One region of the Providencia sp. PROV003 genome, then DNA from elsewhere that is predicted to be linked to it. Evidence: predicted binding sites of a transcription regulator. Region 1 holds the regulator's gene; the other holds the start of a gene.
The links. The regulator sigma-54, encoded in region 1, starts transcription at its own class of promoters, with help from an activator protein. The targets are predictions, from matches to a motif close to GTTGGCACANNTTTCGCTNT.

Region 1 (15,792 bases):
GCTCTGGTAAACCAATTGATGTCAAAGTGGTATTAGAGAACGATGAAGGTACGGCAACTAAAGCAGAAAAACTAAGTGAATCCTTATTAGGTGCAACTATTTCTAATGCAATTATCAGTAATACCAAAGGTGTCCAAGTAGATAGCGTGGCTCCAAAATCACCTGCGGCTGCAATTGGCCTAATGAAAGGTGACTTAATCTTTGGTGTCAATGACTCACGTGTGGAGACCATTGACCAATTCCGTAAAATTATTGACGGTAAGCCACCAGTGCTGGCAATGAAAGTATTGCGTGATGGGGAAACCTTGTATCTATTAATGAAAAATTAATTTATTAAACTCCATCTTAAAATCAATAAAACAGGTACAGTATCACTCTGCTGTGCCTGTTTTTTTATGTTATGCTCAAGGGTACGTTGAAAAAATAACTGAATGTTCGATATTTTATGGTTAAGAAGCTAACTTTATCCGTCATGCTTGGCCTGTTAACTGCATTGATTATTATCGTTGCGGTTCCTTCGTTGCGTCCTCAAGGCTTAGCTGACTTACTGTATGGTAAAACAAATAGCGAACCCGTCAGTTATAATAAAGCTGTGCGCCGTGCGGCTCCAGCTGTAGTGTATGTGTATAGTAGTTCCAAGGGCAGTTTTTCCCAATCTGGTCGTGAACTAAAATCTCTCGGTTCTGGCGTAATCATGAGCCCAAATGGCTATATCATTACGAATAAACATGTTGTTGATAACCCAGACCAAATCCTTGTAGCCTTACAAGATGGCGCTATCTTTGATGCCTTGTTAGTCGGTTCGGATTCATTAACTGACCTCGCTGTGCTTAAGATAGACGCAGACAACCTGCCTGTAATCCCCATTAACACCAAGCGTGTTACCCATGTTGGTGACGTCGTTCTTGCTATTGGTAACCCCTATAATATTGGTCAAACCGTCACCCAAGGTATTATTAGCGCAACTGGCCGTGTAGGGCTAAGCTCAACACGTCGACAAAACTTCCTACAAACTGATGCTTCAATTAATTCAGGTAACTCAGGTGGTGCATTAATCAATACTGAAGGGGAATTAGTTGGTATTAACACGCTTTCATTTACCGCAGGCCAAGGTATTAGCTCTGAAGGGCTAAGTTTTGCTATTCCAACGGCACTAGCGACTAAAATCATGGATAAACTAATCCGTGATGGTCGGGTGATCCGCGGTTACATTGGGATCACCGCCCGCGAACTACCACAAATTAGGTCAAACAATAATAATATCAATCAAATACAAGGTTTACGTGTTTTCCAAGTGGCTCCGAATGGGCCTGCCGCCAAAGCGGGGATTTTGCAAGGTGATATTGTTTTATCCGTTGATGGTAAGCCTGCCATTTCGGCGGCAGAAACCATGGATTTAGTTGCTGAAATTCGCCCCGGAAGTAAAGCCGCAGTACAAATATTACGGGATGGCGAAGTCAAAAATATTGATGTTATTATTGAGGAAATCCCTGAAGGCCAAGCGGGTTAATTTATTCATTCTCTTTGTAATAAAAAAGGTTGTTCCATTCGAAGAACAACCTTTTTTTGGGTTTAACTAAGTCAATAGGTTTACTACCGACCTGTCTAACAATATGACTAATCGTCAGAATGTACTCGCTGAATATCGGCACCTAAACCACGTAATTTATCTTCAATGTGCTCATAGCCGCGGTCAATATGGTAGATACGGTCAACCGTCGTAGTCCCCTCGGCTATACAACCCGCAATAACTAAACTTGCTGAAGCGCGTAAATCTGTTGCCATCACTTGGGCGCTGGTCAGTTTTTCAACGCCATGGCACAACACAGTATTACTTTCAATTTCAGCATGAGCGCCCATTCGGATCAACTCTGGAATATGCATGAAACGGTTTTCAAAAATCGTTTCGGTGATCATCCCTGCACCATCAGCAACAAGGTTGAGCAAACTAAATTGTGCCTGCATATCCGTTGGGAAACCTGGGTGTGGTGCTGTACGTAAAGTAACTGCTTTCGGGCGTTTACCTTCCATATCTAAGCTAATCCAGTCATCCCCTAATTCGATTTTCGCACCAGCTTCACGTAATTTAGCTAATACAGCATCAAGTGTATCTGGGCGTGCATTACGACAAATCACTTTCCCACGAGAAACTGCGGCGGCGATTAAAAATGTCCCTGTTTCGATACGATCAGGTAGAACTTGGTAGACACCGCCACCTAAGCGCTTAACCCCCTCAATCACAATACGGTCAGTACCTGCACCTGTAATTTTGGCACCAAGGGTATTAAGGAAATTAGCAGTATCTTCAATTTCTGGCTCACGAGCCGCATTTTCAATCGTTGTCGTACCTTCAGCCAACGTTGCTGCTGTCATAATAGAAACAGTCGCACCCACACTGACTTTGTCCATCACAATGCATGCGCCTTTCAAACGGCCGTCTACTGTTGCTTTTACATAACCATCTTCTAGAACAATATTTGCGCCTAATTGTTCTAAACCAGAGATATGTAAATCAACAGGGCGCGCACCGATAGCACAACCACCTGGTAAAGAAACTTCACCATGACCAAAACGCGCGACTAATGGTGCCAATGCCCAAATAGAAGCACGCATCGTTTTAACCAAATCATAAGGTGCACAATAAGTTGTCACAGTGCTAGCATCGACATACACAGAACCATTACGCTTAACTTTCGTACCAAGCTGATTCAGTAATTTAATGGTGGTATCAATGTCCCTTAAATGAGGGACATTCTGAATTTCTACTGGCTCTTCAGCCAATAAAGCAGCGAACAAGATTGGTAATGCCGCATTTTTTGCGCCAGATATAGTCACCTCACCCTCTAACCGGGTTGGCCCTTTAACTAAAAACTTATCCATTCAAGTGTTCTCGTATGTCGAATTTTACAGGCTGTTCGCTTAGGCTTTTAAATCAAAGACCACTAAGTTTACGATCGCGCTCCCATTGCGCAGGGGTGTACGCTTTAATTGATAAAGCATGAATGCGGTTATCCGCAATATACTCCATCAAAGGCGCATAAATTGCTTGCTGTTGCTTAACACGGCTCATGCCGTCAAACATGTCACCGACGGCAATAACCTGAAAGTGGCTGCCATCACCAGTAACAATAGCCTCATCCAGAGACAGCTTATCCATCAATACTTGCTTAATTTCGTTGGTATCCATAATGACTCAATTTTATTAATTATTTGTGATTTATAATATTACCCTAACTCACCATGTTTCGTTGCCTATATCAAAACATCGTAATCGGAGCAGTCAAGGCAAGACCCTATCCTAAAGGATTAAGCTTAACACTTAAACCAAAGAAAACGCCTCTCGAGCTGAAAAGCACATAGAGGCGCTTATTTTTACATAACTTGACTTAGTTTAGGACATTTAACCTAACTCGCAATCACCGTTTGAACCCCATATAGTTCAATCAATGTTTTCAAGTTCTCACTAATACCAGTAATACTCAGCGAGCGGTTCTTAGCTTGGAACTCGCCTTTTAAACGAACTAGCATCGCAAGACCTGCAGAGTCAACATGTGTTAAACCGGATACATTGATATTACCTATGCTTTCTAGTAATACCGTCTTTTTATCCCAAAACACCATTAAAGAATCGCGGTCTAACGTCCCCGTTAGATGCAATGTCATTTCTGTTTGTTCCCATGCTAACGGGTGGCTCATATTACTTTTTCTCTTCTAAAGTAATCGGGGCTTTTGCGCTAGCTTCTAACTGTTTTGTTAGACCATCAACGCCTTGCTTACGTAAAATATCACCCCATTCGTTTTGTTTGGTGGTGATCATGCTCACACCTTCTGCAATCATGTCGTACGCTTGCCAGTAACCTGTTTTACTATTTTTACGCCATTGGAAATCTAGACGTACAGGTGGGCGACCATTGGTGTCAACGATTGTTACACGGATAGCAACAATGTTTTTATCCCCGATAGGTTGCTCTGGTGCAATCTGATAAGTTTGCCCATGATACATCGCTAATGCCTGGCCATAAACCTGTTCTAGATAAGCTTCGAATGCTTTGAAGTAAGCTTCACGCTGCGCTGGGGTTGCACCTTTATAGTAGGTGCCTAACACTAAAGCGCCCGCATATTTAATTTGAACATAAGGCAAAAGCTCTTCACGAACAATCGTTCTTAAATACTCAGGATCTTGCTTAATTTTCGGCTGTTCTGCTTTTAATCGATTAAAAGTTTTCGCTGCCGCTTCATCCATTAATTTATAAGGGTTGGTTTGGTCTACCGCCATAGCAAATGGAGCAATAACAAGCATGGCAACCATCATTAAACGTTTAAACATAATTAATTCCTTTACTATTCAAAGAGAGCTTCAAATTACTCTGTCGCTGGCTCTGTACCTTGACTATCACCACTCTTATACAAGAACTGTCCGATGAGATCCTCTAGCACCATGGCAGGCTTAGTGTCTTCTAGACGCCCGCCATTTTTCAATATTGCAATACCTAACTCTTCATCATCTGGGCCAATATTCATTGCGATATATTGCTCCCCTAGTAACCCAGAAGTACGAATTGAAAGTGAGCTAGAGTCAGGAATATTGTCGTACTCGCTCAATAAATCAATTTTAACTTCGGGAATATAGTTTTTTTTGTCTAAAGTGATACTGGCAACTCGACCAATAACCACCCCACCGACTTTAATTGGTGAGCCTTCTTTTAAACCTCCAATGTTTTCAAAAGAGGCAGAAATTTGGTAGGTAGATTGGCTCCCAATCGACTTCAAATCAGCAACTTTTAAACACAAAAAAATGATTGCGGCTATCGCCAGCAACATAAAACAACCCACCCATATTTCACTTTTTTTACTTTGCATGACTTAGTTCCCAAACATCAGTGCGGTAAGTACGAAATCCAGTCCTAAAACAGACAATGATGCATGCACAACGGTTCGTGTTGTTGCTTGACTTATCCCTTCAGAAGTGGGGATTGCATCATAGCCATTAAATAGCGCTATCCAAGTTACTGTTAAAGCAAAAACTAAGCTTTTAATCACACAGTTAACCAAATCTAGCCGCCAATCAATTGAGGATTGCATTGACGCCCAGAAAAAACCTTCATCGATACCCTTCCAATCAACACCAACCAATGCGCCGCCTAAGATACCGACAGCAACAAAAATCAGTGATAACAATGGCATACTAATAAAACCAGCCCAAAAACGCGGAGCAATGACTCGCCTTAAAGGGTCAACTGCCATCATTTCAAGGCTAGAGATTTGTTCAGTTGCTTTCATTAGACCAATTTCGGCCGTTAATGCTGACCCTGCCCGCCCAGCAAATAATAGAGCTGTCACAACAGGACCAAGTTCACGTAATAGGGAAAGCGCCACCATCATCCCTAAGCTTGCCTCTGCACTAAATGTTGTCAGGACAAGGTAACCTTGTAACCCAAGAACCATTCCAATAAACAAACCTGAAACAGCAACTATCAGTAAAGACTGTACGCCAATGGCATACAATTGTTTCATCAATAATGGCCACTGTTTACGAAACTCTGGTTTGCCAAGTAAAGCACGAAACAGCATATAACCAGCTCGACCAAACGCAGAAAAAATATCAATCCATCGGCGTCCGAAGGCTGCGATCGCCTTTATTATCATCTTATTTTACCCTAATAAATCAGCCAGATAATCATTGGCGGGAAAACGGAATGGTACCGGACCATCGGCAATACCATCAAGGAATTGCCGCACACGGGGATCTCGATTTTCACGTAATTCATCCCCTGAGCCATGTGCAATAACATGCTGCTGCGCAACAATATATGCTTTATCAGCGATGCTCAACACTTCTGGAACATCATGGGATACAACGACACATGTTACCCCAAGTGCTTGATTAAGCTCATCGATCAGTTTGACTAAAACCCCCATTGTTATCGGGTCTTGCCCCACAAAAGGTTCATCAAACATAATTAAATCAGGATCAAGAGCAATTGCCCGAGCTAAAGCCGCACGTCGCGCCATACCACCAGATAACTCAGACGGCATTAGCTTTGCTGCGCCACGTAACCCGACGGCTTCTAATTTCATCATTACCGTAGTATGAATCAAAGATTCCGATAAATTAGTATGTTCACGCAGTGGAAAAGCGACGTTATTAAATACGTCCATATCCGTAAATAAAGCACCTGACTGGAATAACATGCTCATTTTTTTACGTGATTGGTACAGCTTTGAACGTGACAAACTAGGAATGTTGTCACCATCAAACCAAATTTCACCTTCATTTGGTCTTAATTGACCACCAATCAAGCGCAGCAGTGTGGTTTTACCGATCCCTGATGGCCCCATAATCGCCGTAATTTTCCCACGAGGAACTGTTAGGTTAATATTTTCAAATATTTTCCGACTTCCTCGAGTAAAGGACATGTTCCGAACTTCAATTAAGTTGTCTGTCTGTGCTTGCATTGTTAAATAACTCGTTATACATCGTGCTTGAATATTTTTTATCCGTTCAGATGTTACCGAAAGATAAACTGAAAATCGTCAAATATCACAACCAAATAGAATTTATAGTATTATAGCGTCGAAAATGTGACTTTTAGTGTTACAACTGTATATTTATATAAATGAAACAGGCTATAAACAATAGTATTTACTTATAATCAGTAAAAATTATCAGTAAAAACAGCCGACAGCTCTTAGAATTCCGTAATTTATTGTACTTAAGAATACGCGAATTTACCCATGTTTTTTTGGTCCAAGATGCTATGGGATCTCACTTTACATACCAATTAAACATCGTCTCGCAATGAAATAACAATTAGACGCAAAACTATCCTTAAAGATAGCTTAACAGACAAAATACTTACTGATACTAAGTATTCGTTATACAATTTAATTCCGCTTATCCGATTAACTTAAAAGCTACGCATGGAACTAGAAATGTCAAACTTCGATTTTCAGAAAGTAGGTAAAGAAGTTCTCCATATCGAACACGAAGGTATAAAAAACCTTGAGCAATACATCAATACAGACTTTGACCGCGCTTGCCAGCTTATTTTTGGCTGTGAAGGGAAAGTCGTCGTTATGGGGATGGGAAAATCGGGGCATATTGGCCGTAAAATTGCCGCTACACTCGCAAGTACAGGGACACCTTCGTTTTTTGTTCACCCCGGAGAGGCCAGCCATGGTGACCTCGGGATGATTACCCATAAAGATGTCGTGTTAGCTATTTCCAACTCCGGTGAATCAGGGGAGATTTTAGCTTTACTTCCTGTTTTAAAAAGAATTAAGGTTCCCTTAATCTGTATGACCAACAACCCTGATAGTAATATGGGGAAATATGCTGATGTCCATTTGTGTATAAAAGTGCCACAAGAAGCGTGCCCTCTAGGACTTGCACCAACCACGAGTACGACTGCAACACTGGTCATGGGTGATGCACTCGCGATAGCCTTGTTAACCGCTCGAGGTTTTACAGCTAATGACTTTGCACTTTCTCACCCAGGCGGCGCACTAGGGCGCAAACTTTTACTCTTAGTTCGTGATTTAATGAATACGGGTGATGATATCCCCCATATTCCTAAAAGCGCGTCTTTGCGTGAGGCTTTAGTCGAAATTACACGCAAAAAACTTGGAATGACCGTTATTTGTGATGACAACATGAATATTGAAGGCATTTTCACTGATGGGGATTTACGCCGTATATTTGATATGGGTATTGACTTAAATAATGCTAAAATTGCCGACTTGATGACCCCTGGAGGTATCCGCGTTTCTCCAAATCTGTTGGCTGTTGAAGCCCTTAATTTAATGCAATCTAAACATGTTACATCTTTATTAGTTGCCGATGGTAATCAATTAGTGGGTGTGCTACATATGCATGATTTGCTTCAAGCGGGTGTTGTATAACATAAGGAAATACAATGAATTCGGGAAATATAGAAACCTGCTATGGCCCTGTTGCCAACGCCATACTCACAAAAGCAGCAAAAGTGAAATTACTGATCTGCGATGTGGATGGTGTAATGTCTGATGGTTTGATTTATATGGGAAATAATGGCGAAGAGCTTAAAGCTTTTAATGTTCGTGATGGCTATGGTATCCGCTGCCTATTAACATCAAATATTGAAGTTGCCATTATCACAGGTAGAAAAGCCAAACTCCTTGAAGATAGAGCACAAACACTAGGCATTACATATCTTTACCAAGGGCAAAGCGATAAGCTTTTGGCGTATCAGCAACTGTTAGATACACTACAACTATCAGATGAACAAATAGCTTATATTGGGGACGATCTGATCGACTGGCCAGTTATGGCAAAAGTAGGCTTATCTGTCGCCGTAGCGGATGCACATCCGTTGTTACTGCCAAAAGCTGATTACATCACCCGACTTGGTGGTGGCAAAGGTGCAGTCCGCGAACTTTGTGACCTTATTCTTCTTTCTCAAGGTAAATTAGAAGAAGCGAAAGGTTTATCAATATAACGAATAGATTAAATTCATGAGCAATGCGAAGAAGTGGTTAATCATTATTTTATCCTTGATTGCATTAGGGCTTATTGGCTGGAACTTAGCCGGTAATGATGCTATTAACCCAGAGGATAAAGTAATTAATGATGGGCAACCTAATTATCAAACTGATGATTCGGTGACTTTTGTCTATAATCCAGCGGGAAATTTAGCTTATAAGCTCGTATCAGATAAAATAGATAACTACACTGAAGGGAAAATCACTTGGTTTTCAAAACCTGTTTTAACCACTTATAACGAGGCTGGTCAGCCTACATGGACGGTCAAAGCCTTCAAAGCCAGATTAACAAACGATAGAATTCTCTATCTATATAGTGATGTTCAGGTCGATAGCTTAACTAAAGAGTCACAGATACAACGAATTACAACTGAAAGTGCAGTTGTCAATTTGACAACACAAGACGTTTCATCTGACGATAAAGTGACCATTATTGGACACGGTCTAAATTCAACGGGCTTGAAAATGAAGGGGAACCTTCGTACAAGAACGGCAGAATTAATCGAAGATGTAAAAACTCATTATGTGTTACAACCAGAAGAGCATTAAAATGAATCAAGTAACTAAGAAGCGTTTTATTCAAGGGGCTGTTGCCAGTGCAATGTTAGCTCTTAGCCTACCTGCGGTAGCACTGAAAAGCGATACACAGCAGCCAATGACGATTAATTCGGTCAAACAATCTCTTGATTTAGAAAAAAACGTCACCACCTTTACAGATGACGTGATCATTAAACAAGGCTCAATTGATATTCGAGCCAATAAAGTGGTTGTGACTCGTCCAAGCAGTGACTCTGATAAAATAATTGTTGAAGCATTTGGTAGCCCAGTCACGTTTTATCAATTACAAGATGATGGTAAACCAATTAAAGGGCATGCAAGTAAGGCACGCTATGAGGTTGATAAGCAGCTCGTTACACTAACGGGTAATGCATACCTCGAGCAGTTAGATAGCAATATCCAAGGTGATAAAATCACCTATTTGGTGCCGACGCAACAAATGGAAGCATTTAGTGATAAGGGCAAACGCGTAACAACCGTGTTACTCCCAGCACAATTGCAAGAAAAAGGCCCAGCGGCGAAAAATTCATCAGCAACTACGAGTAAGAGTAAATAATCGTTATGGCGACACTAACCGCGGAAAATCTGGCAAAAGCCTATAAAAAACGCAAGGTTGTTGAAGATGTAAGCCTTGAAGTTAAATCAGGCGAAATTGTTGGCTTACTAGGGCCAAATGGTGCTGGTAAAACAACAACCTTTTATATGGTGGTCGGCATTGTTCAGCGGGATGCAGGCAAAATTTTGATTGATGGCGAAGACATCAGCCTCCTACCGCTACATGAACGTGCGCGTCGCGGTATTGGCTACCTTCCTCAGGAAGCCTCTATTTTCCGTCGCCTAAGCGTTTATGATAACCTGATGGCTGTATTAGAGATCCGCGAAGATTTGAATTCACAGCAACGCAAACAGCGTGCTGAAGAACTGATGGAAGAATTCAGTATCACCCATCTTCGTGACAGCCTAGGGCAGTCTCTATCAGGAGGTGAGCGCCGTCGTGTAGAAATAGCGCGTGCACTGGCAGCGAACCCCAAATTTATTTTATTAGATGAGCCCTTCGCTGGGGTTGACCCAATTTCAGTGCTCGATATCAAAAAGATTATTCAGCACTTAAGGGATTATGGCCTTGGCGTTCTAATTACAGACCATAACGTACGCGAAACATTAGATGTCTGCGAAAGAGCTTACATTGTGAGCCAAGGGCACCTGATTGCTCATGGTACGCCAACCATGATCTTAGAAAATGAACAAGTGAAACGGGTATACTTAGGTGAAGGTTTCCGGTTATAAATTACGTGTCAGCTTTCTTTTTCAAGGAGAATAAAACACTTTCATGAAGCAAAGTTTGCAGCTTAGAGTTAGTCAACAACTTGCAATGACACCCCAATTGCAGCAGGCTATTCGCCTGTTGCAACTGTCTACACTTGAGCTGCAACAAGAAATCCAACTAGCGTTAGAAACTAACCCGCTTCTTGAACAAGAAGAATTAAATTCTGAAACCGAATCTATTGAATCTCTGAGTGATAATACTGACAGCAGTGAACTTGATACCAAAGACGCACTTGAAAACCAAGACATGCCTAATGAGCTTCCTTTGGATGCTGATTGGGATGAAATCTACACAGCGGGTACGCCTTCAGGCACCACTAATGATTACAGTTATGATGAATTACCCGTTTATCAAGGTGAAACCACACAGACTTTACAAGATTACCTAATATGGCAGTCTGAGCTGACGCCCTTTACTGATACAGACCGTGCGATAGCCACCTCAATTATTGATTCAATTGATGATTCAGGTTATCTCACCACTACAATTTCTGATATACATGAAGGAATTGCTAACCCTGAAATTAGCTTAGAAGAAGTTGTCGCTGTTTTAAAACGAATTCAACATTTCGACCCATTAGGCGTCGCCGCTCAAGATTTAAAAGAATGTTTACTGATTCAGCTTTCGTTATACCCCAAAGAAACCAACGGGCTACAAGAAGCCAAACTAATTATTAGCAACCACATTGATTTGCTTGCAAATCGTGACTTTAGGCAACTCAGTAAATTAACGCGTCTAAAAGAAGATGCGTTAAAAACCGCCATCGATTTGATCTTAACGCTTAACCCTAAACCAGGCCAATCCATTAATACTGGGGAATCAGAATACGTAATTCCTGATGTTTTAGTGAAAAAAATAGCAGGACACTGGCAAGTTGAGCTAAATACAGATAGCATCCCTAAACTGAGTATTAATAATCATTATGCTTCTATGGCTAATAATTCAGCGAATGAGGGTGACACACAATATATTCGTAGCCATCTTCAAGAAGCAAAATGGTTAATAAAAAGCCTAGAAAGCCGTCATGAAACACTATTAAAAGTGGCGACTTGTATTGTGGAACAGCAACAAGAATTCTTTGAGCTGGGTGAAGAGTATATGAAACCAATGATATTGGCTGATATTGCCTATCAGGTCGATATGCACGAATCAACCATCTCTCGAGTGACAACTCAAAAGTTTCTCCATAGCCCGCGAGGCATTTTTGAGTTGAAATATTTTTTCTCCAGCCATGTCAGTACGGATACAGGTGGCGAAGCCTCCTCAACCGCAATTCGAGCGTTGGTGAAAAAATTGGTTGCTGCAGAAAACCCTGCAAAACCATTGAGTGACAGTAAATTGACGAGTATGCTGGCCGAACAAGGCATTCAAGTGGCTCGCAGAACTGTCGCTAAGTATCGTGAATCGTTATCTATTCCGCCCTCAAACCAGCGTAAACAACTGGTTTAATTGATAAAATAAGGAAGGTTGTATGGAATTTCAGATTACTGGACACAATATTGAAGTTACTCCAGCATTGCGCGAAACTGTTGAGAAAAAACTCAAAAAATTAGAGCAATTGTTTGATCGTATTAATAGTATCCAAGTTGTCTTGAAAGTTGAAAAGGTTCAGCAAATTGCTGAAGCAACCGTGCAAGTCAATGGAGCGGATCTCCATGCATCAGCGGAAGAAAACGACATGTACGCAGCTATCGACTTACTTGTCGATAAACTGTCGCGCCAATTAACTAAGCACAAAGAAAAACTGAGACAACACTAATACATTTATCCGGCTAGCAACTGAGCCGATGAATGTTTCGAACCAGATGGTGGCATACACCATCTGGTTTTGTAGTCCTAAGTGAACAATAAAATGAATAGTGATATAGAAATCCAGTTAAGCGTTGTTTTATCATCAGCCTGTACACGTAATAATGTTGTGTGCACGAGTAAAAAAAGAGCCTTAGAAATTATTAGTGAGCTGGCTGCCGTTGAATTGGAATTACCTGAAAATACGGTATTTGAAGCATTATTAACCAGAGAAAAAGTAGGTACGACAGGTATTGGCGGTGGAATTGCCATTCCTCATGGAAAGCTAAGCGAAGGTGATAGCGCACGCGCTGTCGGTGTATTTTTACACTTAGAGGAACCAATTGCTTTTGATGCAATTGATAATCAGCCTGTAGACCTGCTTTTCGCGTTACTGGTGCCATCTGACCAATGTAAAACGCACCTACATACATTGTCACTTATCGCTAAAAAACTAGCAGATAAAACATTGTGCAAGCGCTTACGCAGCGCACAAAGCGATGATGAGCTATACAGTATAATTATAGAGTAAATGATAAATTATGTTTCTTGTCATAGCTAAATGATATTATTATGATTTCTAATGTAGAAATGGCAAGATACCGCTTATCAAGAAACACATCATTAGGAAACAAAAGGGAGTAAGCTCATGGTGCTGATGATTGTCAGCGGCCGTTCCGGTTCGGGAAAATCCGTTGCCTTACGTGCGCTGGAAGATATGGGTTTCTATTGTGTGGATAACCTACCGGTTGTATTACTACCGGAGCTAGCTAATTCATTGGCTGATCGTAATATTTCAGCAGCAGTGAGCATTGACGTGCGTAATATGCCCGACAATCCAGAAATCTTCGAAGAGGCTATTGATAAACTACCATCAAGCTTCTCTCCTCAGCTATTGTTTCTGGATGCCGATCGCAACACCCTTATTCGCCGTTACAGTGATACTCGCAGGTTGCATCCTCTTTCGAGTAAAAACCTTTCTCTTGAAAGCGCGATAGATGAAGAAAATGAATTGCTAGAGCCACTGCGCTCTCGTGCAGACTTAGTTATTGATACCTCTGAGATGTCAGTTCATGAGTTAGCTGAGATGCTAAGAACACGTTTAATGGGCAAACGTGAGCGTGAGCTAACCATGGTGTTTGAGTCTTTTGGCTTCAAGCACGGTATTCCTATCGATGCTGACTATGTGTTTGACGTGCGCTTTTTACCAAACCCACACTGGGACCCCAAATTGCGCCCAATGACAGGTCTTGACCGCCCTGTTGCCGCATTTTTAGATAGGCATACTGAAGTGCATAACTTTATTTATCAGACTCGTAGCTACTTGGAGTTATGGTTACCTATGCTCGAAACCAATAACCGCAGTTATTTGACCGTGGCGATTGGCTGTACGGGCGGTAAGCACCGTTCTGTTTATGTTGCAGAGCAACTTGCCGATTATTTCCGTTCCCGTGGCAAAAATGTACAATCTCGCCACAGAACACTGGAAAAACGTAAATAAATGGCAGTAAAAGCCACTATTACACTAAAAAATCGGCTCGGTATGCATGCAAGGCCGGCTATGTTACTCTATGATTTAGTTAAACAATTTAACTCAAAGGTTATTTTGCGTAATAATAGCCAAATTGAGGCTGAGGCCGATAGCGTTATTGCGATGTTGATGTTAGACTCGGAACAAGGTAGTAAGATTGATATTGAGGTTAGCGGCCCCGATGAAAATCAGGCTTTATCCGCAATTATTAACCTGTTCGAAAGCGGGTTTGATGAAATTTGAGAAACAATAGTCAAGCTAAGCTGTAACAATAAAATTTCAATCTGCGTATTTTTACAAAGGCAGGCTTAGAGATCGTGATCGCGATCTCTTCCCTTTAAAGCGTATAGCGCCTAATATTTTAAACAAATTTATTTACAGCGACACCCCCTACCTTTTGGGTGGGGGGTGTTTGCTTTGTACGTCTCTATTGGAGTGTGGTATGACAAAGCCAACAATTATTATCAATGATTTAGATGCTGAACGCTTGGATGCACTGATGGAACAGCCGGCTTATGCGGGCACACCTGTTGCAGAAGCACTCAATGATGAACTTGACCGTGCGGATATTCTTAGCCCACAAGAAATCCCAGCAGATGTCGTCACAATGAACAGTACCGTTCGCTTTTTAGATTTAATCAGTAATGAAGAGCATACGCGTACACTCGTTTACCCGGCTTCCTTAAAAGATAGCGCTGAACAATTATCAGTAATGGCGCCTATCGGTGCTGCACTGTTAGGTTTACATGTTAATGATGAAATCAGCTGGGAATTACCTAACGGCGTGCAAACCCGAGTTCGAGTACTAGAAATCGTTTATCAGCCAGAAGCAGCCGGTGAATTTCATCGTTAATGTTTATGGCAATAGAATTAAGGGGAGTTTAGCGGAACACACTGTTGGCTAAAGCCTCTGACCTATTCAAGCACTCATCTGAGTGCTTTTTTTGTACTGACTACTTTGCAGAGCAAGTTACACTTGTAACCCCCCTTTCCTACTTTAACCACTAAACCTATATAGCTAAACAGTGATAAAAATAGGCGCTGAGAATAGCGACTGCAATATGACACGCTGATGCTATTCAAATAATAAATTTAAAATCAACTAATTAACAGAATTCTTTATACTAAAATAAAACGCCTAATAAAATATATTAGGCGTTTTATTGTCAAACCGTTAGTAATAAGAGGCGTGTTACTCCCCAGCAATGCTCATTTCGGGGATCAAGACTGAACCACACTGAATATTGCTACGAGTTTCGATATCATCCGCAATAGTCACCATATTTGCCCACATATCTTTTAGATTACCGGCGATAGTGATCTCGCTTACAGGATATTGGATTTCCCCATTTTCTACCCAAAAACCTGAAGCACCACGCGAATAATCACCGGTAATGCCGCTCACACCTTGCCCCATTAACTCGGTCACGATTAAGCCTGTCCCCATTTGCCTGAGTAGCCCATCAAAAGAAAGACCTTGCCCTGCTATGCGCCAGTTATGAATTCCCCCCGCATGCCCGGTACTTTGTAAGCCCAGTTTTCTTGCTGAATAGCTAGTCAGTAACCAAGTTTGCAGAACGCCATCTTCCACAATATTGCGCTCAACGGTGCGTACCCCTTCACTATCAAATGGCGAAGAGGCTAACCCACCAATTAAATGCGGCTGCTCATTAATGGTTAACCAACTAGGCAGAATCTGCTTTCCTAGGCTGTCTAACAAAAATGACGACTTACGATAAATGCTACTGCCACTAATCGCCCCAACGAGGTGACCAAATAACCCTGTGGCGACTTCTGCAGCAAAAATCACGGGAGCCTTCATTGTTGGTAATTTTCTTGGTGATAAACGTGACAATGTGCGACGGGCGCATTCTTGACCTACCCATTCAGGGGATTGCAGTGCATCTATGCTACGGCCAATCGTATAAGCGTAATCCCGTTCCATCTGACCATTTTGTTCCGCAATTACACAGCTAGACATCGAATAACGGCTCGAACAATAGCTTTGCAGCATACCATGGGAATTACCAAATACACGGACACCGTAGTGACCATTAAAACTTCCACC
Region 2 (15,792 bases), 1.1 Mb from region 1:
CAGTATTTTGTATCGGGCGCTCTTCCAGCAAATCTTCCGGTAGGTCTTGCGGTAAAATTTCTTGGCTAGCAGCCATTACTGTGAGCCAGCGGCAAACATTTTCTAATTGGCGGACATTACCCGACCAATAATAGCGCTGGAGGATTTTTTCGCTATCAGCATGTAGCACTTTACTCTCTACACCTAACTCCTTAGCGGTATTTTGTAAGAAGTAATGCGCAAGGCGTGGGATATCTTCGGTACGCTCGCGTAATGGTGGTAATTGTACTCGAATGACATTCAACCGGTGAAATAAGTCTTCACGAAAAAGCCCTTCTTTGACGCGTTTTTCGAGATCTTGGTGGGTTGCTGCAATAATACGCACATCCACTTTTACAGGAGTATAACCACCAATCCGGTAAAATTGCCCTTCAGCGAGAACGCGTAGTAATCGAGTCTGCACATCGAGGGGCATATCGCCAATTTCATCTAAAAATAATGACCCATGATTGGCTTGTTCAAACCGGCCTTGGCGCACTTGGGTTGCACCGGTAAATGCCCCTTTTTCATGACCAAATAGTTCGGATTCAATTAAATCTTTCGGGATCGCAGCCATATTCAGTGCAATAAATGGCTGATTAACACGAGGACTATGCTGATGTAAGGCGTGAGCAACTAACTCTTTCCCTGTTCCTGATTCACCATTAATTAGCACGCTGATGGATGAGCGAGATAAGCGACCAATGATTCGATAAACCTCCTGCATGGCAGGGGCTTCACCAATCATGGTTGAAGACACAATAGGAGCCTGCTGTTTAGTATCCCGATCAGTGTGATTTTGTTCACGGCTGTGATTGAGTGCCCGTTCGACCAGTGCCACTGTTTCATCAATATCAAATGGCTTTGGTAGATAATCAAAGGCCCCAGATTGGTAAGCATTGACCGCGGCATCAAGGTCTGAATGCGCCGTCATGATAATAATCGGCAGTAAGGGATGAGATTGCTTAATAGTATTTAGTAATTCAATACCATTTGTGCCTGGCATACGAATATCAGATAACAACACGTCAGGAAGTGAGGTCTCTAAGGCAGCGAGAACAGCATCAGCGCTATCAAAACAGGTGCATGAAAATTCAGCACTGCTAAGTGCCCGTTCTAATACCCAGCGAATAGAACTGTCATCATCAACAACCCAAATTTTTCCCTGTGCCATAGATATCTCCTATTTTTTGATTGGTAGATAAATAGAAAACTCGGTATGCCCCGGCCAACTGGTAAATTCGATTTTACCCGCGTGTTGGTCGACTAAGCTTCGAGCAATAGATAAACCGAGCCCTGTACCATCAGGTCGCCCACTAACCATTGGGTAAAATAAAGTGTCTTGAATTGCTAATGGGATACCTGGGCCATTATCTTCAATATCAATACGCGCTGTTAGTCGATAGCGTTCACCTTGTAACATCACCTGAAATGCGGTGCGTGTCCGTAGCGTAATATTTCCCCCAGTTACCGCGAGAGCTTGCAGCGCATTGCGTGCTACATTTAGTAGTACTTGCTCGATTTGATCAGGGTAATATTCGAGTTCAGGTAAGCTTGGGTCATAATCACGAACCAGTGTGACGTTATCCGGCTTTTCTAAGGATAGCAAACGCGTCACATTTTCCATTATATGATGAATGCTTTGCTGGGTTTTAGGACCCGGATATTGCGGACCAAGCAACCTATCGACAAGTGCCCTTAAGCGGTCAGCTTGCTCAATGATAACTTGAGTATATTCATTCAGTTGAGGGTCAGGCAGTGCCTTAGATAATAACTGCGCGGCACCTCGCAAACCGCCTAGTGGGTTTTTTATTTCATGGGCAAGTCCGCGAATGAGCTCGCGGGCTGCAAGTTGTTGGGCATTTTGCGCTAATTCTTGGCTTAGACGCCGTTGACTATCAAGTTGAGAAAGCTCAACTAAAATAAATTGTTCAGAAAATGGCTGAGCACTGAAAGACATCACATGGGAATGGTTATTAAACACCAGTGTGACTTCATTTTCTGTAAAGCTATGCCCTTCCTTTAAACTACTCAACATCAGTTCATCATTGAGTGAACAATAACTAAAGAGAAGAGGGAGAGGGGTACCATATAGCTTACGCTGGCTTTGAGTTAAAATCTGGAGTGCAGCATGATTGGCATAGTGGATAACCAGGTCGTAATCCAAAATCAGCACGCTATTAATTAGTGAATCGAGAAGTTGTTCTGGTGCTGGCAAATGTTCGGTTTTCATGTAATGTTGCTCCTGCACTATTTTGGTGCATTATACCTGATAGACCAAACAACCGATATTTGATTTTGTTCCGCTAATATTTTACAGAGAAAAGGCCCCATCAAAAGATGGGGCAAGTGCTTCACGGCAACAAAGACTAGCAGTGGAACGGCGTGTTACACACTGTAGTACATTTCAAATTCGAGAGGGTGTGGTGCCATACGGACACGCTGGATATCGCTGCGAACTAATTCGATATAAGCGTCAATGGCGTCATTCGTGAATACACCGCCACGGGTTAAGAATTCACGGTCTTTATCTAACTCAGCCAAGGCTTCGTCTAAAGAGCCTGAAACTGTTGGGATTTCTTTGGCTTCTTCAGGTGGTAAGTCGTATAAGTTTTTATCCATTGCATCGCCTGGATGGATTTTATTGATAATGCCATCAAGGCCTGCCATTAACTGTGCAGCAAACGCGAGGTATGGGTTAGCCGCAGGGTCTGGGAAGCGTACTTCAATACGACGTGCTTTAGTGCTGGCAACCACCGGAATACGGATAGATGCAGAACGGTTACGCGCTGAGTAAGCCAGCATGACTGGTGCTTCAAAGCCCGGAACTAAACGCTTGTATGAGTTGGTTGTTGGGTTGGTAAATGCGTTCAGCGCACGTGCGTGCTTGATAATCCCACCAATGTAATACAGCGCCATCTCAGATAAACCGCCGTATTTGTCACCAGCAAACAGGTTAACACCGTCTTTAGACAAAGACATATGGCAGTGCATACCTGAGCCGTTATCACCGACGAGTGGCTTTGGCATAAAGGTTGCGGTTTTACCGTATGCATGGGCAACATTATGAACAACATATTTATAAATCTGGGTTTCATCCGCTTTTTTGGTCATAGTATTAAAGCGGGTAGCAACTTCGTTTTGACCTGCTGTTGCCACTTCATGGTGATGCGCTTCAACCACTAAGCCCATTTCTTCCATTGTGGTACACATTGCAGAGCGCAGGTTTTGTGATGAATCAACGGGGGGAACTGGGAAATAACCGCCTTGTACTGCTGGGCGATGACCTTTATTGCCGCCTTCGTATTTTGTGCCAGTATTCCACGCTGCTTCGATATCATCGATATGGTAGTAGCTACCATGCATATTATTGCCAAAACGGATATCATCAAAAACGAAAAATTCAGGCTCTGGACCAAACAGAACGATATCAGCGATACCGCTAGAACGTAAAAAGTCCTCAGCGCGTTTTGAAATTGAACGCGGGTCCCTGTCATAACCTTGCATAGTGCCTGGTTCTAAAATATCGCAACGGATAATTAAGGTTATGTCAGCAAAGAATGGGTCGATAACCGCGGTTGATGGGTCTGGCATCAATACCATATCTGATTCATTAATCCCTTTCCATCCACCGATAGATGAACCATCAAACATCTGGCCTTCTTCAAAGAAGTCTTCGTCAACTTGGTGAGCAGGGATAGTGATGTGTTGCTCTTTACCTTTAGTATCGGTAAAGCGCAGATCAATAAATCTAACATTTTGCTCTTTTATTAACGATAAAACATGTTCAGCGGACATTCTCGGCTCTCCTGGTCGGGTCTAATCAACAATCGTCTAGATGATGCGCTTGTTGTTTTTTGTCTAGCGGTAGTGAGTCGTGTAAAACGAGGCACTGTTATTCGCTCTGTAAATATACAAGCGAAAATCATGCCAACTTTTTAAATTATAGTAAATTCTGATTGTTACAAAGAAATGATGGGAGAGAAAATGATAAAATGGAATAAAATGCACTAAATTGGTGCTTTTTGTTAGTTGTTTGCACTGTTTTGGTGCGTTTTTTTTAAATGTGAATCATTTATGTCATGCATTCATCATAAATATAATATTTTATGTTCTTCGCTTATGCCAGTATTAATAAGGATATATTTGAGCAACATTGAGTATTGAATCTAAATATATTTTTGTACTTTACATAATATTTATGTGGAAAAGTGACGACATAGTTAATAGGGGTATAAATATATGGCAAGATCTCAAGGTTGGGCTCCACCATTAGCATGGGGACCGTGGGTTAATCTTCATACGCACGTAGGGAATAGCGCTTATACTGTTTCATTTGATGCAGTATCAAGTCTGCAATCAACATTTGATGCTGAAATACAATATGTAACCAATTCAGGTGATAGAATCGTTCGTACTATGGGGCCTAGCTCATATAGAATTAATGGAAATAATGGGGCAGGACAAGACCGGATTAGGTTTAAGAGCCATTCAGTAGGGCTGACGATAGAAGTTAGGTACTAAATATAAAAGTGGCTTTATGCTAACTTTACTTATTCATCAAAGATTTAAATAAATTTAAATTAGATTGATTGTTTAGATTTTGGTAAAAACCATCATCTAATGAATGGATGTTTCCTAAATGAATGTTTTTTTGAATAAGAACGTTATTAAAATAAACATTCATTTTTTTATTTTTATTTTTGGTTAGAAAATCATATAGTTTAGGTCGGCAATTATTTGTATTGCTAAGTGTTATAAAAACAATATGTTCATTATTTTTTGATTCATCCTTATATGATTCGATACATTCTTTATCTAATTGAAAAAAAGAATTATTTGTAGAGTAAGATAAAATGTTATCGCTTTTAATTTTGCAACTAATGAGCAATAGCCCCGTTATAATTGCTATAGATGAAATAAAAAAGATTTTTTTTGAATTATTCATAAATGTTATTATCATTCCAAATACTCAATTGTTTATAGTATAAACTATAAACAGAATATTTCATGTTATTTATTCTGAGATGCGAGAAGAGTAGAACTCGTATATATAAAGAAAGCCCATATAACAAAGAATATGGGCCTCTTACATTATTCATCGTTACTATTGGTTAGTAACGTATTCACTTCTTCAATTTGTTTTACTGCATCATTGATGATGGATGCAATTTGGCGAGTTTGTTCTTCATTGAGCTGCTTTAAAACCATTTTATGGCGTAATAATGCTTTAAAACGACTGACCGCCATTTCAATGTCTTCCGCTAAATTACCACCTTGTTGCATATCGCGTGCTTTTGCCAGTTTACGGGCAATCACCACTTCTATGTCTTTATTCTGAGCTAAATGCGATGCTCCTTCAGGCGTGATAGTAAAGCTTTTACGGTTCCGCTCAACAATTTGTGATTCCAAGAAGCCTTGTTCTTCTAGTAGTGTAAGAGTTGGGTAGATTACACCAGGGCTAGGCACATAAAGGCCGTTAGAGGCTTCTTGAATATCTTTAATTATCTCATAGCCATAACTTGGTTTTTTGGCAACTAATGAAAGCACCATAATATGAAGGTCACCATGGTCAAATAGACGACGCAGACCTTTGCCTCTTCCTCGACCCCTTTGGCGCTCACCGCCATGTCCATGGCCATGACGCCCTTCACCGTGGCAGCATTTTTCACCATGTCCGTGACCATGACGGCCTTCACCGTGGCAGCATTTTTCACCATGTCCGTGACCATGACGGCCTTCACCGTGGCAGCGTTCTTCACTGTGTCTGTGACTATGACGGCCTTCACCATGGCAGCGTTCTTCACTGTGTTCCTGACTATGACGCCCTTCACCATGGCAACATTCTTTGTGTTCATGACGATGATTACCATGACAGCCGTTATGGTGGTGGTCATGCTGATTTTCGTCATGCTGTGCATAATATACATGACGACAAGATTTAATTAGCATATAGTTATTCCTTAGTTTGTAACTTTAGATATATCGAATCTATTTTGTCGTTTCACTATATTTAGATATATCTAATTAGTCAATTTAGATATATCTAAATGACACAAAAAGACATTAAAAAAGGTAGTTAAGAAAGAAAGTCTATTTTATATTCTTTTTTTTGGCTGCTAATATTGAGTTTTTAGCGTATTATTCTGCTACTTTGTGAATTATTAGTGCTGATACTCACTATTTTATTGGGTATTTTGGCGCTGTTATGCAACTGAATGTTTTTTCGTTAAAAACTTTTTATACAGTGATGGGTTTCACATTTATTCCACTTCTGCGGAAAAACGTGTAAAATAACAGCAAATTAACGTAGAAAGTATGTTTTGGTCGATAATAACGGCTAAAAAAGCATATTCCTTTCCTGTCAATTAAACGGTAAAAATCCTTGTCAATTCAAAATTTAAGAAACATCGCCATCATCGCTCACGTTGACCATGGCAAGACCACACTGGTTGGTAAATTACTGCAGCAGTCAGGTACGTTCGGTGAACGTGAAACTGTTGATGAGCGTGTTATGGACTCCAACGACTTGGAGAAAGAGCGTGGTATTACCATCCTTGCTAAAAATACCGCTATCCAATGGAATGGTTATCACATTAACATCGTAGACACCCCAGGCCACGCCGACTTTGGTGGTGAGGTTGAGCGCGTTATGTCTATGGTTGACTGCGTTCTGCTGGTTGTTGATGCGATGGATGGCCCAATGCCACAGACTCGCTTCGTAACGCAAAAAGCGTTCGACCACGGCTTACGTCCTATTGTTGTTATCAACAAAGTTGACCGCCCAGGTGCACGCCCTGATTGGGTTGTAGACCAAGTATTCGACTTATTCGTGAACTTAGGTGCAACGGATGAGCAACTCGATTTCCCTATCGTTTATGCATCTGCATTAAACGGTATTGCAGGTCTTGACCATACTGAAATGGCTGAAGACATGACGCCACTGTACGAAGCTATCGTAGAGCACGTTGCGCCGCCAGCAGTTGACATCGATGGGCCATTCCAGATGCAAGTATCGCAATTAGATTACAACAGCTACTTAGGCGTAATCGGTATTGGCCGTATTAAACGTGGTGTTGTGAAGCCAAACCAACAAGTCACTGTTATCGATAGTGAAGGCAAAACTCGCAACGGTAAAATCGGTAAAGTTCTGACACACTTAGGTTTAGAGCGAATTGACTCACAGCAAGCCGATGCGGGCGATATCGTTGCTCTAACTGGTTTAGGTGAACTGAATATTTCTGACACTATTTGCCAAGTGGGTAGCGTTGAAGCTCTGCCTGCATTAGCCGTTGATGAGCCAACAGTTAGCATGTTCTATTGTGTTAACACCTCACCATTCTGCGGTAAAGAAGGTAAATTTGTGACTTCACGTCAAATCCTTGACCGCCTGAATAAAGAACTGGTGCACAACGTGGCACTACGTGTTGAAGAAACTCAAGACCCAGATGCATTCCGTGTTTCTGGTCGTGGTGAACTTCACTTATCTGTTCTGATTGAAAATATGCGTCGTGAAGGTTTCGAATTAGCCGTTTCTCGTCCGAAAGTTATCATTCGTGAAATCGATGGCCGTAAACAAGAGCCATTCGAACAAGTTACTTTAGACGTTGAAGAGCAAAACCAAGGCGATGTGATGAAAGCGTTAGGTGAGCGTAAAGGTGACCTACGTGACATGATGCCAGATGGTAAAGGCCGTGTGCGTCTTGACTACATTATCCCAAGCCGTGGTTTGATTGGTTTCCGTACAGAATTCATGACGATGACCTCAGGTACTGGTTTACTGTACTCTACATTCAGCCATTACGACGATGTTCGCCCAGGCGAAATCGGTGGTCGTCAGAACGGTGTTCTGATCTCTAACGGTCAAGGTAAAGCAGTTGCTTATGCACTGTACAGCTTACAAGATCGTGGTAAGTTATTCTTAGGTCACGGTGCAGAAGTGTATGAAGGCCAAATCATTGGTATTCACTCTCGTTCTAACGACTTAACAGTTAACTGCTTAACGGGTAAAAAACTGACTAACATGCGTGCGTCAGGTACTGATGAAGCGACAACATTATCACCACCAATTAAAATGACTCTGGAACAAGCTCTTGAGTTTATTGATGATGATGAATTAGTTGAAGTGACTCCGCAGTCTATTCGTCTGCGTAAGCGTCACCTGACTGAAAACGATCGTCGTCGCGCGAGCCGTACAAAAGAAGACTAATTTTTAGTTAAATTAGTTAATAAGAAGGCGCCGAAAGGCGCCTTTTTTATGGGTTGAGTTGTGGGTAAACACCCGGCCCTATAGGCAGTCCTGCAAAGTACCAGCCAACAAGCAATAACATCCAAACTATAAAAAAGACAATAGGATACGGTAATATTAAGGTGTAATAAGTTCCGAGCTGTGCATTTTTATAGTAGCGTTGTAAAAAACCTAAAAAGAGAGGAAGAAAAGGTGACATAGGTGCAAGTGGTAGCACCGCTGAATCTGCGATACGAAACACAATCTGAGCAAATGCAGGGTGAAAACCTAGTAGCACAAACATAGGAACAAATATTGGGGCGAGGATCGACCAGATAGCTGAACCACTTGCGATAAACATACAAAGGAAAGCGGATAGGAACATCAAACCAATAAACGCAGGTACTCCGGTCATACCAAGGGCTTCCAGTAAGTCGGTTAACCCAATCGCCATAAATTTCCCCATGTTACTCCAGTTAAAAAAAGCAACGAATTGTGAAAGGGGGAAAACCATAACAATAAACCCTGCCATACTTTTCATTGGGTCAACTAATAAATCAGGAATATCATTAGGCTTTTTGATTTGCTTTGTTGATACACCATAGGTAATGGAGACCACGAAAAAGAAAATAATAATGACAGGAACAATCCCTTTAATGAAAGGGGATGGGATCACTGTATTGGTGACTGGATCGCGTAGTGGGGCACCTTCAGGCACAACAAGTAAAGCCACTAGACCGATAAAAACTAATGCAGACAGCCCACTCATCAATAATCCACGGTTTTGAATAGGTGTTAATTGTTCGATTCGGTCATGGGATGTGCCTTCCCATATAGGCAGGCGAGGTTCGATAAATTTATCAGTAAGTAGTGCCCCCGCAATCGTGAGTACAATCACTGACGTAGCCATAAAATACCAGTTATCAATAACACTAACATGAAGGCTTGGGTCAATGATCATGGCCGCTTCTGTACTTATCCCTGACAATAAAACATCCGTCGTGACAATCAATAAGTTAGCAGTAAAACCTGAAGCGACCCCTGCAATTGCAGCTAGTAAGCCAGCAACAGGATGACGGCCTACAGCAATAAAAATTAGCGCTCCTAAGGGTGGCATGACGACCAGCGCAGCATCAGAAGAGATATGGCTAAAAAAAGCAATAAATAGCACCATATAGCTGGCATAACGTTTATTAATGCCGGAAGCCATTTTATACATCAGAGCTTGGAGTAAACCGACTTTTTCGGCTAAACCGGCACCAATCACAAGTGCAAGAATGGCACCAAGAGGGGCAAAACTGCTAAAATTTTTAACAATATTGGGCAAAATCCATTGTAATCCCTCAACGCTTAATAAATTTTTAACGCTAACCATTTCGTCATTGGCTGGGTTTTTAACGGATAAACCAAACCAAGACAAAATTGCAGTAGCAATCATGAGTACCGCAATCAAATAAACAAATAAAATAAACGGGTTAGGTATTTTATTTCCCACGCGCTCTATCCAGCGAAAAATCGCACCGGGGCTTTTGTGATGAGTTGTTGTGTCACTCATAGAATTTCCTTGTGTCTGTATTCATTGTTATTGTTATGACTATTGAGCGGGATAAATCCCGCCAGTATAAGGAACTACTTTAATTTTGAAGGCGTTACATCTTTAGGGATAGGACATTGATAGGGTGCGGTTTGTCTTTGTTGATGAAACTCAGCTTTAGCTTGTGCTAATAATTCTGGTTTTAAGAACAACTCAAGTGCACTGGATGCCATAATTTTTCCTGCGAGCAGCATTCCTTTATGAGCAATGGATGTGCGCCCCTGAGCGACTAACTGCCATGTATGTAGTGCGGTACCGAATGCGAAGCATGGGCTAAAACACTGTGCAGTAGGGGTCACCCAACTGACATCTCCTACATCTGTTGAGCCATACATTAATTCTTTTGATTCAACGTAAGGTAGCACTTCGTCAGTGAGTACTTTATTACCTTGCCTTTCACACCAAAGCACCCCTTTTTCACCGCCACTACGAGCTGCATTCAATTTGGCATTGCGCAAATCATCTTTAGTCAGAGTGCTATAGATTTGTTCAGCGAATTGGCGTTCTTGTTCTGTATATTCAGGGATGCCAAATTCCGTAATATGATTAAACATCGCATGTTCTAGAGTGCGATTCGGTACATAGTTTGAACATGCTTTGTCAAAACGCACCTCTAACTGAGTGCCGGTCATTAAGGCCGCGCCTTCAGCAATCTTAATAACGCGTTGGTAAATATCTTGCGCTTCATCGAGCTGCGGAGCGCGCACAAGGTAAAGAACCTCTGCATCTGCTTGTACGACATTTGGAGAGGCACCGCCCGTATTGGTGACGGCATAATGAATGCGTGCCTCTTGAATAATGTGTTCGCGTAGAAACTGAACGCCGACATTCATGAGCGTTACTGCATCTAAAGCACTACGTCCAAGATGAGGTGAGTTTGCTGCATGTGATGCAATACCTTTAAAACGAAAAGCCGTTTGAATATTAGCAAGAGACTTGACGTTGAAAACGCCACTAAAAGATTCTGGATGCCAAGTAATTGCGGCATCAACATCATTGAATAGTCCTTCCCTCACCATGAAGGTTTTACCTGAACCGCCTTCTTCACCCGGACAGCCATAGAAACGTACCGTACCCGATAAGTTATTTTCTTTTAGCCATGCTTTGACTGCATAAGCGGCGGATAAGGCAGCGGTACCTAACAAATTGTGACCACAGCCGTGGCCATTTCCATTTTCAATAACTGGGCTAGGTTCACTGCATGCCGAATGTTGGCTCAGGCCTGCAAGGGCATCGAATTCCCCGAGTAGTGCAATAACGGGAGTGCCTGAACCGTAACTTGCGATAAAAGCGGTTTCGATATTACCAACGCCTCTTTCGACGTGAAAACCTTCCTTTTCTAACGCATCAGCGAGCAGAGTCGATGAGTAAGTTTCTTCAAAACGTGTTTCTGGATGATCCCAAATATCATCACTTAATGTAGTGAATTGATGTTGGTTTTTTTCAATATAATCATTAATAAATGATGTAAATGTATTATCCATTTTGAGCTCCGAATTCAGGTAAATGCAGGGCGATAGTGGACAGCGTTTTAACGGCGGTCGTCATCACTTGTTCATCGAAATCAAAGCGCTCATTGTGGTGACCCGCGCTGAGCTGGGTGCCAAAAATCATATAAGTTGCTTGTCCCCCGAGTTGTTTGACGCGCTCCATAAAGTAGGTTGCATCTTCAGAGCCCGCGGCTTGGGAGCGGTCTTTCACCACAGATGTGAATTCAGGGAGGTGGGCTTGAGCCAAATCGCAAATAAAATCAACCCATTGTGGACTTGGATGGCTACTTTGTGCAGCGCCCATTAATTTAATATCAACGGAAACATCTTGCATCTTGGCTGCACCCTCGACGATATTTAGGGCTTTTTGATAGATAAACTCATTAATTTCATTAGTTTCACCTCGAGTTTCTACTTTTAATAACGCAGAGTCTGGAATGACATTTCGACCGATCCCTGCTTGTAAAACCCCAACATTTATTCGAGAACTACCTTCACTATGGCGTGGAATGCCATATAAGCCTAAAGTCGCATGGGCTGCGGCCAGTAATGCATTTTTACCATCTTCAGGTTTTGCACCTGAATGAGCAGCAACACCTTGATAGGTAACATCAAATTTAGTTGTCGCTAAAAAGTTTTTGCTGCCACAAACGACCTCGCCTTGTGGGACTCCAGTTCCAAGGTGAATAGCAACAAAAAAATCGACATCATTGACAACACCTGCCTCCATCATGGATTTCGCGCCGCGAGTGCCTTCCTCCGCTGGTTGGAAAATAATTTTAATACGACCGGAGAGTTTGGATTCGTATTGTTTGAGAACATGCGCAAGCCCTAATCCAATAGCGGTATGGCCATCATGACCACAGGCATGCATCATGTGTGGGTTACAAGAGGCAAACCCTTCATTGTAAGGACGGTGTTGGCACGAAAGGTCTTCGTTTAGGTCAAGGGCATCCATATCGACTCGGAAAGCTAGAGTTGGACCGGGTCTTTCGGTATCTAATGTCGCGACAATTCCTGTAAACCCCCCAGAGAAATGCCCTAGCCATTGGGTAAGAGCCCCTTGCTCAATTGCTCTTTTTTCTTGTTTTTCTAATTCAGCAGGAGAAGGGAGCCCCATTCTAGCGTCAGCTTTAATCACTTCTTTGCCAAGTTGTAATTGGTAGCCAAGCTGATGCAGCTCTTCTGCTACTAGAGTCGCAGTACGAAATTCTAACCAACCAGACTCTGCATATTGGTGAAAATCTCGGCGCCATGTCTGTAACTGCTGTGCCATCTGATTGATAGTGGCATATAAGTCAGTATCCATTTTTTATCTCTTTTAGTTATCACAAAAAAAGTAAATTCTGTTATGTTTGATTACGAATTATTAACATTTAGCGAGATAAAATTTTGTTTATTAATTAAAAATAAATTTATTTAGATGCTGATGTATTTTTTACCTTTAAAAATTATTTTAAAAGGCTAAATGTTAATTATTTGTTTCTTTGTTTTTAGACTTTACACAATCAAATCAGAGCAAAAAAGATACAATTATCTTTCGCTATATAACTAAAAGTTATCGGGGTAAACACATGGCTCCAGCAATAAAATTGAATCAGCTTAGGGCATTTGTAGAGGTAAGCCGTCATGGCAGCATTCGAGCCGCTAGTCGTTTTTTACAACTCTCCCAACCGGCACTAACGAAATCGATTCGTGAATTAGAAAGTACGTTAGGGGCAAAGTTATTTATTCGCAGCAACCAAGGGATTTACTTAACAGAATGCGGTGAGGGTTTTTTAAAGCGTGCGAGCTTAATTCTTGAAGAGTTAAGGGTTGGGCAAGAGGAAATCTCCCAACGGATTGGTTTGATTGGCGGGACTGTCAATATTGGTGTGGCAGGAAGTATCGCTCGTTCTTTGATGCCTAAAGTCGTCACACAATTTCACCGCGATTTCCCCAATATTAAATTGCGTATCATGGAAGGGCAGCTACTAACCATGTTAACTCAGCTAAGGCAAGGAGAGCTGGATTTTACGATTAATACATATTACCCAGGCAGTTTAGACGCAGAATTTAATTTTGAGCGGCTGATGCAAAAAGAGTACAAGGTGATTATGCGTAAAGACCATCCTTTACGGCATGCGAAATCTTTGAGTGAGTTGGTTGATTGTGATTGGACGATGCCAACTCCCAAGGGGACGTATTATAAGCAACTTGCTGACGTTTTTTCGTTGATGGAGCGTCCCATGGTCTTTAGCGTAACTTGCGAAACGTTAATTGGCTGCTTAAGTTTAGTTGCTCAAAGCGATTTTCTAACCATTGTTTCTGTGGATACGATCGACGAGCCGTTATTCGAACAAAGGTATATCGCTTTAGATTTAAAAGAACAATTACCCTATGCCACCTTTGCTTTGGTTCAACGAAGAGATGCCACATTGACACCCGCAGGGGAACACCTAGCCCGATTATTTCGTATTTATTGCCGTAATAATGATGATGGGAATAAGGTAGGTAGATAATATTTTTGCATTTATCTATTAAAGGAATGGTTAAGTAAGGCGGTTTCCTGAGTCAGTGGTTCACCAATATTTTGACAAAATAACGTGAAATATCACCAATTAGGGCTGTTCAGTTGCATGAATAATGATTAAAGTAAATTTAGTGAATAACAATGAGGAAAATTTATGCTGTATATCTTCGATATGGGTAATGTGATTATTGATATCGACTTTAATCGTGTGTTTGATAAATGGGCTGAGCTTAGTGGTACACCAAGTGAAGAAATCAAATCGCGGTTTTCTTTTGGTAATATCTTTCAATTGCATGAATGTGGCAAAATTTCAGATATCGAGTTCGCAGAGCTTCTGTGTGAAGAAATGGGCATTACACTGAGCTTTGAAGATTTTGCTGAAGGCTGGCATGCTATTTTTATTTCGTTAAGAGCTGAAGTGATTGATATCATGGAGCGCTTGCGCGAACAAGGGCACCGTGTTGTCGTCTTATCAAATACGAATCGCCTACATTTAGACTATTGGCCAGAACACTATCCAGAAATTGCAGCTAGCTCTGATTTCCTTTACCTATCCCAAGATTTAGGCATGCGTAAGCCTGACCCGGAAATTTATGAATATGTTCTGCAATCTGAAGAATTTGATGCTGCAGATGCTATTTTCTTTGATGATGTTGAGGAAAATGTAAAAGCCGCGGAAGCACTTGGCATTCGCAGTATCCATGTTACCAGTAAAGACACCATTCCCGAATATTTCCGGACTTACGATTTTAGTGCCGAAGTTAAGTAACTTACTGGTTTTTATAATGGAGTAACTGTAAAACGTTGCTCCATCTTTTTGTTATAGAGTAAACATGATTGCATTAATTCAGAGAGTCACTCGCGCGAGTGTCGTTGTTGATGAAACCGCCGTAGGGCAAATTGATTCAGGTCTACTGGTTTTGCTTGGTGTCGAAAAAGACGATGATGAGCAAAAGGCAAAGCGTTTATGTGAAAAGGTGCTGGGCTACCGTATTTTTAGTGACGAACAAGGGAAAATGAACTTAAACGTCCAACAAGCTGGCGGTAGTTTACTGGTTGTTTCGCAATTTACTTTAGCCGCAGATACCAAAAAGGGTATGAGACCCAGCTTTTCTGGTGGGGCAGAGCCAGAGCGTGCAGACCGCTTGTATCAATACTTTGTTGAGCAAAGCCGGCAACAAGGCATTAATACGCAAACAGGCCAGTTTGCTGCAGATATGCAAGTCAATTTAACTAATGATGGACCGGTCACCTTCTGGCTACAGGTGTGAATCAACTTTTTAAGGGGGAAACGATGTACCATCTACGTACGCCGAAAGATGAACTTGAGTTTGCAACTTACTACCATTTTCGTTGGGAAATGTTGAGAAAACCTTTTAATCAACCCCTAGGTTCAGAGAAAGATGGCTATGATGCCACTGCACATCATCAAATGGTTGTTGATGATAAAAACCGTATTCTTGCGATCGGCCGCTTATATATTAATGCAGATAACGAAGGTGCGATCCGTTTTTTAGCCGTCAACCCAGTAATGCAAGGTAAAGGGCTGGGGAAGCTGATTATCATGGCACTTGAGTCTGTTGCACGCCAAGAAGGGGTGAAGCGGATTGTATCCAGTGTGCGTGAAGAAGCGGTTCCTTTTTTCGATAAAATGGGGTTTGCAAATCGCGGGATAGTCGCAGGGCAGTTAAAAACACCAGTTCGTCATTATTTGATGATTAAACCGATTGAAACCTTAGATCAAATTTTACACCGTCCAGATTGGTGCGGTGAATTGCAACAAGCTTGGTATAAATACATACCATTGAGCGAGAAAATGGGAGTACGGATAGAGCAGTACACTGGGACTCGCTTTATAACAACCATGCCCGAAGCGGGCAATCAAAATCCCCATGAAACTATTTTCGCAGGCAGCCAATTTTCGTTAGCAACATTAACGGGTTGGGGGTTA

Region 2: glnA (glutamate--ammonia ligase) is a predicted target of sigma-54. The motif match lies at 3,934-3,953, and genes of this name have one in related genera.

The regions. Positions count from the first base shown of each region.
Region 1 is NZ_CP096369.1:1,530,712-1,546,503, reverse strand. It holds gene M1F14_RS07135 (Do family serine endopeptidase) at 1-329, shown strand, start outside; gene degS (outer membrane-stress sensor serine endopeptidase DegS) at 446-1,510, shown strand; gene murA (UDP-N-acetylglucosamine 1-carboxyvinyltransferase) at 1,618-2,880, opposite strand; gene ibaG (BolA family iron metabolism protein IbaG) at 2,933-3,187, opposite strand; gene mlaB (lipid asymmetry maintenance protein MlaB) at 3,406-3,696, opposite strand; gene mlaC (phospholipid-binding protein MlaC) at 3,698-4,327, opposite strand; gene mlaD (outer membrane lipid asymmetry maintenance protein MlaD) at 4,363-4,860, opposite strand; gene mlaE (lipid asymmetry maintenance ABC transporter permease subunit MlaE) at 4,864-5,646, opposite strand; gene mlaF (phospholipid ABC transporter ATP-binding protein MlaF) at 5,653-6,456, opposite strand; gene kdsD (arabinose-5-phosphate isomerase KdsD) at 6,934-7,902, shown strand; gene kdsC (3-deoxy-manno-octulosonate-8-phosphatase KdsC) at 7,917-8,477, shown strand; gene lptC (LPS export ABC transporter periplasmic protein LptC) at 8,494-9,069, shown strand; gene lptA (lipopolysaccharide ABC transporter substrate-binding protein LptA) at 9,071-9,634, shown strand; gene lptB (LPS export ABC transporter ATP-binding protein) at 9,640-10,365, shown strand; gene rpoN (RNA polymerase factor sigma-54) at 10,409-11,854, shown strand; gene hpf (ribosome hibernation promoting factor) at 11,877-12,164, shown strand; gene ptsN (PTS IIA-like nitrogen regulatory protein PtsN) at 12,258-12,725, shown strand; gene rapZ (RNase adapter RapZ) at 12,843-13,694, shown strand; gene npr (PTS phosphocarrier protein NPr) at 13,695-13,967, shown strand; gene rnk (nucleoside diphosphate kinase regulator) at 14,167-14,577, shown strand; gene pmbA (metalloprotease PmbA) at 14,917-15,792, opposite strand, start outside.
Region 2 is NZ_CP096369.1:415,351-431,142, reverse strand. It holds gene glnG (nitrogen regulation protein NR(I)) at 1-1,192, opposite strand, end outside; gene glnL (nitrogen regulation protein NR(II)) at 1,202-2,251, opposite strand; gene glnA (glutamate--ammonia ligase) at 2,407-3,816, opposite strand; gene M1F14_RS01770 (colicin Z C-terminal domain-related protein) at 4,261-4,542, shown strand; gene M1F14_RS01765 (hypothetical protein) at 4,568-4,966, opposite strand; gene M1F14_RS01760 (PadR family transcriptional regulator) at 5,113-5,970, opposite strand; gene typA (ribosome-dependent GTPase TypA) at 6,404-8,227, shown strand; gene abgT (p-aminobenzoyl-glutamate transporter) at 8,274-9,800, opposite strand; gene M1F14_RS01745 (M20 family metallopeptidase) at 9,875-11,323, opposite strand; gene M1F14_RS01740 (M20 family metallo-hydrolase) at 11,316-12,638, opposite strand; gene M1F14_RS01735 (LysR family transcriptional regulator) at 12,904-13,830, shown strand; gene yihX (glucose-1-phosphatase) at 13,996-14,610, shown strand; gene dtd (D-aminoacyl-tRNA deacylase) at 14,675-15,112, shown strand; gene fabY (fatty acid biosynthesis protein FabY) at 15,136-15,792, shown strand, end outside.